Regions from separate parts of the Caballeronia sp. LZ016 genome, predicted to be linked through region 2. Evidence: riboswitches for the same ligand, from Rfam matches in the RefSeq annotation. Region 2 holds a riboswitch; the other holds the start of a gene.
What was found. Region 2 has a riboswitch for cobalamin ahead of cobW (cobalamin biosynthesis protein CobW). Riboswitches for the same ligand answer to the same signal wherever they lie in the genome.
Positions count from the first base shown of each region.

Region 1: another riboswitch for cobalamin. It lies ahead of P9220_RS00735 (TonB-dependent receptor domain-containing protein); the one in region 2 lies ahead of cobW (cobalamin biosynthesis protein CobW).

Region 1 is NZ_JARTVY010000001.1:154,934-158,339, forward strand. It holds gene P9220_RS00735 (TonB-dependent receptor domain-containing protein) at 1-1,664, opposite strand, end outside; cobalamin riboswitch at 1,749-2,049, opposite strand; gene P9220_RS00740 (ATPase) at 2,243-2,638, shown strand; gene P9220_RS00745 (cell division protein ZapA) at 2,635-2,949, shown strand; RNA gene ssrS (6S RNA) at 3,067-3,249, shown strand; gene P9220_RS00755 (EVE domain-containing protein) at 3,316-3,406, shown strand, end outside.
Region 2 is NZ_JARTVY010000002.1:537,927-541,332, reverse strand. It holds gene cobN (cobaltochelatase subunit CobN) at 1-892, opposite strand, end outside; gene cobW (cobalamin biosynthesis protein CobW) at 897-1,976, opposite strand; cobalamin riboswitch at 2,090-2,336, opposite strand; cobalamin riboswitch at 2,391-2,631, shown strand; gene P9220_RS15895 (cobalamin biosynthesis protein) at 2,720-3,136, shown strand; gene cobO (cob(I)yrinic acid a,c-diamide adenosyltransferase) at 3,133-3,406, shown strand, end outside.

The sequences.
Region 1 (3,406 bases), on a different contig from region 2:
CCGCCCACGCGCCATCGTCCGATCGATCGATGCGCCGACAGCGATGCGAAGCGCCGCGCACGTCGCGTCAGCTCTTCGTGATTCGTCTCGTCGACGGGATTCTGGAACGTGACACCGGCGCGTAGATCCGTTGCGCCCACATGCCCCGCCCACGATCCCTCGACGCCCTGCACTTTCGCGCGCCCCACGTTCTGCGCGATATAGAAGCCGCTGCCATCCGATACGTAATCGATCAGATTCGAATAGCGCGTCTGGAATGCCGTCACGCGCAGCACGCCCACTTTGTCCGATGCGTACTGCAACGCCGCTTCGACCGAATGGCTGCGCTCCGGTTGAATCGACGCATTGCCGCTGAACGGATAGTAGAGGTCATCGAAGCTCGGGGCGCGGAACGACACCGCATAGCTCGCGCTCGCGCGCCAGTGGGCATCGAACCTGTAGGCGTAGCCGAGATAGTAGCTGTTCGCGCCGCCGAAATCGGAATACTGGTCGTGACGCACGTTCGCCTGAACCTCGCTCGAGCCGAAGCGCCCCACGTAACCCGCGAACACCGAATTCACGTGACGGTCCGGCGCGCTCAGCTGATCCGAATCGAGCGATTGATCGAGATGCTCGTAGCCGAACAGCAGCTTGTGGGCATCGGCGAGCCTGAAGTCGTTCTGCCAGAGGTACTGATGCGTCTCCGAGTTGAATCGGCTCGTATAGACGCCGTTCTGCTCGATGTTCGCGCGGTCCTGCCCCTGCGCCATCGTGAAGTGCGTGGTCCAGCGGTCGGTCAGCTTGCCGTTCGCGAACACCGACGCCGAGCGCACGCGGTCGTGCGTCTTGTTGATGTCGGTCGGCGAGCCGTAGGCATCGTCGAAGCTGTCGACGCCGTTCGCTTGCAAAAAGCGCACGCCCGCGTCCCACTTGTCGGTGAACTTGTGGCGCAGCGTCGCCGCGACGCTTTCGTTGAGATAGCCGTTCGCGTTCGGGTTGGCATTGGGCGCAAGCGCGGGATCGATCGACGAGAAGCCGTCGGTCTTTTCGCGGGACACGTTGAGGCTGAACGTGGTGCGGCCATCGGCGTCGAGCGCGCCGTCGACGCCCGCCGACTGACGCTGCGTGTGATAGCTGCCGTACTCGGCTTCGAAGTGGAAGCGCGGCGGGTGTGCATCGCCCTCTTTCGTGAAGATCTGCACGACGCCGCCGATCGCATTCGATCCATACAGCGCCGATACATTGCCGTTCACGACTTCGACGCGATCGGTCTGATCGAGCATTAGCTGCGACAACTGCGCCGCGCCGAGCGATACCGACTCCACGCGCACGCCGTCGATCAGCACGAGCGATTGCGACGACGCCGCGCCGCGTATGTACACGCCCGAATTCGCGCCTGGCCCGCCGTTGCGGGTGATCTGCACGCCGGGCGCGAGCGCGATGAGGCCGAGCACATCGTCGGCGTTGGTGTCGGCGATGTCCTGCTGGTCGAAGAGCGATGTCTGCGGAAGCGAATCGGCGAGCGGCTGCGGGCTGCGCGTCGCGGTCACGACGACGGGCGCGAGTGTTTGGGCGGCGGCATCGGCGGCATCGGCATGCGCGGATTGCACCGGCAGCACGCTGAACGCGGCGCACGCCGCAACGCAAACGGCGCGACGCCTCGTGCCGGACGGAGATGGAACCATGCGTGAAGACTTCCAGTTCGGGGCTGGCGCGTGCCCCGCTCCCCGCGAGGTCTGTGCGCGACGCGCGCGCCGGTCGTCATGACATGGACGCGCTGGACGATTGGCCGGTATCCGGGCTGGCGACGCTTCGTCCCGCCTTCCCGCGCATGGCGCGCAGTGGCGTCGACACGCTTCCTGCAGGGCGCACGCATGACGATGAACCATGCGATGCGACGCGAGAAACGTGCGAGGGACGACTTGCAACTTGCGTTGCGGTCGCTTACCGTTGCGGGGGCAGCACAGGTTGACGCGTCCCGGTCATGCGCCGTGGACTTCGCTCCCTGTTTCCCGTTTGACTGCATCCGCGAGAGAAGCGGACGCGAGCACCAAAAGTGCGGCAAGTTTAGGAGCGGGCATCGGGGCCGTCAAGAACGCGCGCCGTCCCAGCCGCTTGCAATCAACGCGCACGCTCGCTCTTTCCACACACGAATGCATGGCGATGCACGCATGTTCCGGGGTTGTTACGTCTCGAAACGAGACAATTATCGGACGCTGCTTTGAACCGCGCTAAAATGCCAGGTCTTTAGAGGACGCAGCACATGCTCAACGAACTCGAATCACTGTCAGGAAACATCGGCCGGCTGATCAAGATCAGCGAGCGCCACAATCAGGCGCGTCTCGCGCTGGAAGCGCAACTCGAACAATTGCGCGCCGACTACGCGGGCGTACAGGACGAACTCGTGCAGGTGCGAAGCGAGCGCGACGCATTGCAAGCCGAGCGTGACTCGCTCTCCGCGAAGATCGACGACGCTCAGGTGCGCTTGAACGCCATCCTCGAAAAACTGCCGCGCGGCAAGACGCAGCACGCGGAAAGCGACAATCAACTGGACCTTCTCAACGCCGAAGCCGAAAAGCACGCATCGCGCGGCGCGCAGCACGAACATGCGCATGCGGAAGAGATGCAGGGCGCTCACCATCACGGAGAGAAGGCATGACGACCACGCAGATCGAAGTATCCATCCTCGGGCAACCGTATCGCCTCGCGTGCTCGCCTGAAACGGAAGCCGCGTTGCGCGAAGCGGTCGCCCGCGTCGATGCGGAAATGAACAAGATCCGCAATGCAAGCAGCGTGCGCGGCACGGACCGCATCGCAGTGATGGCCGCGCTGTCGCTGGCGTCCGAATTGCTGCGTCTGCAGGAAAGCGTGCGTCACGGCGAGGCCTTCCCCGCCGAAGAAATTCGCCGCACGGTGCACTCGATGAACCAGCAGTTGGGCGCGGTCATCGCGCAGTACGAAGTGCAGTAAGTGCAGGTTATCTGCATGATGGGTTGATCTAATCACCCTCGCGGTGTCAATGAAAAAAAGATACCGCGCGATCGATGGCCGGGGGCTGCATAAGGCAAATGATTGGTGTAGAGTGATGTTTCCCTGCCTGGTGCGCCAAGGTCATATATTCCTTGAACCAATGTCACATTGGCACGGTTGCGGAACCTTGTAACACGGGCGCGCGCGTCACTTAGTCTGATGTACCCGAAGTGTTGCTTACCGCGACCAATCTTGAACCCAGGTTCAGGATGCCGGCCTAGCGGCTGAGGCGGGGACCTTACCCAGACGGCATCGGTTTTCACCGATGCCGTTTTCATTTGCATCGTCGACTCTTGCTGCTCCCTCATGCGCTACTGGCTGATGAAGTCCGAACCGGACGAAGCGAGCATCGATCATCTCGCGCACGCGCCGAAGAAAACCTTGCCGTGGACGGGCG
Region 2 (3,406 bases):
TGCCCCCGCTCAGAATTACCTGCAGCACGGGCGCATCGCCCGCAACTTCGAATGCTTCGCTTTCGCCGATGACGCCTGCAGCGAACGCCGTGGTATTCAGCACGAGCGACGCATGATGCTCCGCACACAAGCGTGCAACCACTTCACGGCTGACGCTTTCCTTAAGCGATGAAATGGCAATCGGCAGCGGATTAAGGCCTTCTTTCTCGAGCGATTCGACTAGCGCATCGAATACTGCAGTATTTCCCGCCTGCAGATGCGCGCGATAAAACAGCACCGCGACGACGGGCGCGCCTTCGGTCCATCGCGCGCGCCAGTCGTCGATCACGGCGATATCGCGCTCGGGATGATAGATCGCGACAGGAGGCAATGGACACGGCGGCTGCGGCTCGCGTCCGAAGCCGAGCGCATGAAGAGCGATCGCGCGCAAAAATGCCTCTGCGTTGCGCGCACCGCCTTCCCGCAAATAACGCGACAACACACGGCAGAACGCGGCATCGGCCGTGCTCTTGGCGATCAGATTCGGGTCTTCGGTGAGATCGCCCGAGAACATTGCGAGCACTTGCTTCTCGCTTCTCGCAAGCGTTACCAGCCGCTCGATCCCATAAGGCCAGTACGATTCGCCGCCCAGGTGATCGACGATGACCACTTTCGCATGACGCACGACATCGTCGATATAAAAGTCGACCGATGCGGGCTGGCGCAAGAACGACTGATTAGCGAGCCGCACTTCGGGAAAGCCGGCTTCAAGGCGCGGAAACACGCTGGCCAGCAGCGCGAGCGTCGTGTCAGCGGAACTCAGAACGACGATCGGCGCGCGCGTCTGTTCGATGCGTATGACGCCCGCGGCATCGTCGACGAAGCCGCCGGGCGTCGTGCGTAGCAGATGCATCGTGTCAGGCCTGCACGAGCGAATTACCGAGCGCGGCGTCGAACGCGGCCTGAAGCGCCTGCTGATCGAGGTCTTCGCCGATCAGCACGAAACGGCTCGCCGCTTCGCCTTCGGACCAGCGTCGATCGAAGTAACTGTCGAAACGACGCCCCACGCCTTGCACGACGAGACGCATCGCAGCGCCGGGGAGTGCCGCAAAGCCCTTTACACGATAAATGGTATGTTGCTCGACGAGCGTCTGCAACGCAGCGATCGCCTGCTCGCGCGACTCGATGCGCGCTTTAACCACGACAGAATCGAACTCGTCATGGTGATGATCCGCGTGGCCTTCGTCATCGACTGAGCCATGGTGGTCGTTCCGCAGATGAATCGACTCTTCCGATGCCGATTGCAAGCCAAGCAATGCATGCAGATCGAGCCGGCCCATTTGTGCAGGGACGATCTTCACTTGCGGCGGAATCTCGGGACGTATGAGTGTTTCGACTTTGTGGAACGCATCAGCGTCCATCAGGTCCGTCTTGTTCACGATCACCAGATCGGCCGATGAAAGCTGATCCTCGAACAATTCATGCAGTGGCGATTCATGGTCCAGATTCGGATCGGCCTTGCGCTGTGCATCGACTGCAGCGGGATTCGCCGCGAACTGTCCGCTTGCAGCAGCGGGACCATCGACGACGGTGATGACGGCATCGACGGTAAACGCATTCTTGATGGACGGCCAGTTGAACGCCTGCACGAGTGGCTTCGGCAACGCAAGACCGGACGTTTCGATCAGCACATGGTCGATGCGGTCTCGCCGTTCCAGCAATTGCTCCATCACGGGGTAGAACTCTTCCTGCACCGTGCAGCACAAACAACCGTTCGCAAGCTCATAGAGATTGCGGTCGGCAGACGCCGCTTCGTCATCGCAACCGATGCCGCAGCCTTTCAGAATCTCGCCGTCGATACCGAGCTCGCCGAACTCATTGACGATCACCGCCAGGCGCAAGCCCTGCGCATTCGACATGATATGGCGCATCAAGGTAGTCTTGCCGCTGCCGAGAAAGCCGGTCACGACGGTGACGGGAATCTTGCGGGTTTGCATTGTTGCTCCGTGGCGTGTGTGCGTGCGCGGCGCCGCTCGAGGCATCGAATGCGGATGGAACGGGAAAGGCGCACGGCTTCGTGATCATGAACCGAGCCGCATCCCCGCGGCATGGGTCCTGGCGAAAGTCTGGCCGGTATCCGGGCTTGCGACTCATTACGCCGCCTTCCTGCCGTTGGCAGTGGCGTTTAGCGCAATGCGCGGTATCGTCAATACCGATACCGCCAGTCGCTTACCGTTGCGGGGGCAGCGCAGGTTGGCGCACGCCATACGCATGAAATGGCTAAGCGCTCCCTGCTTCCCGTTTGACTGTGCGCGAAAAGAAGCTCGCGCACGAGCACCAGACTGCGTGAAAGTCTAGGCTTAGCGGACACGAGCGTCAAGGAAACACGCGCCTTAAAGAAGCGCCTATGGTATCTTTGGCCCGCGACTGGTGCTCGCGCGTTCGAACGCAACGCGCAGTTAAACGGGAAACAGGAAGCCGTGTTTCTGGACGAATCACGCGCCAGCCTGTGCTGTCCCCGCAACGGTACGCGACCGGCGGCTTGTGCCATGCAATGCCGCGCACGGTGCTCAAATGCCACTGCCGCGCAGGCGGGAAGGCCGCACGATGAGGTCGCAAGCCCGGATACCGGCCAGCGCAGGGGACGAAGCGCATTGCGTGATTTCATGCGGCGCGCTTCGCCGAACGCCGCGCATCCGCGAGGGACGCATGCACGGCGCAAGCCGCCATTTTCTTTTCGATGATGACCATTAGCGCGACCCGGCGCCATCTTGCAGTCGGCATCGGTTGCAGGCGAGGCGCGAGCGCAGACGCCATCGAGCATGCCGTACGCACGGCGCTCGACGAAGCCGCGCTTTCATTCGATGAAATCGCCTTGGCCGCAAGCATCGACGCTAAAGAATGCGAAGCTGGCCTGCTGGCGTTTTGCGAGCGTCATCGTTTGGCTTTGCATTTTTTTAACGCGGAAGAAATTGCTATAGCGCCGGTGAATTACTCTCGCCAAGCCGCCAGGCACATGAATGTCGACGGCGTGTGCGAGCCTTGCGCCATATTGGCGAGCGGCGGCGGACGGCTCGCACTCGGAAAGACCATCGTCGGCGGCGTGACCGTCGCGATCGCAATGAAGAACGCGCCATCAGACAAGAACGCCCCATGAAAACCGACACCGAATCGCATTTGCGGATGACGCAGCGTCGCAAGGAAGGCCATGAAAAGAAGCAGGCCGCCGCCGATCACGAGAAGGGCCTGTTGATCGTGAATACCGGCAATGGCAAGGGCAAGACCACAGCCGCGTTCGGCATGGCGGTGCGCGTGCTCGGCCACGGCATGAAGCTCGGCGTCGTGCAGTTCATCAAGGGCGCGTTGCATACGTCCGAACGGGATTTTCTCGGCGCGGCAGCGAACTGCGATTTCGTCACGATGGGCG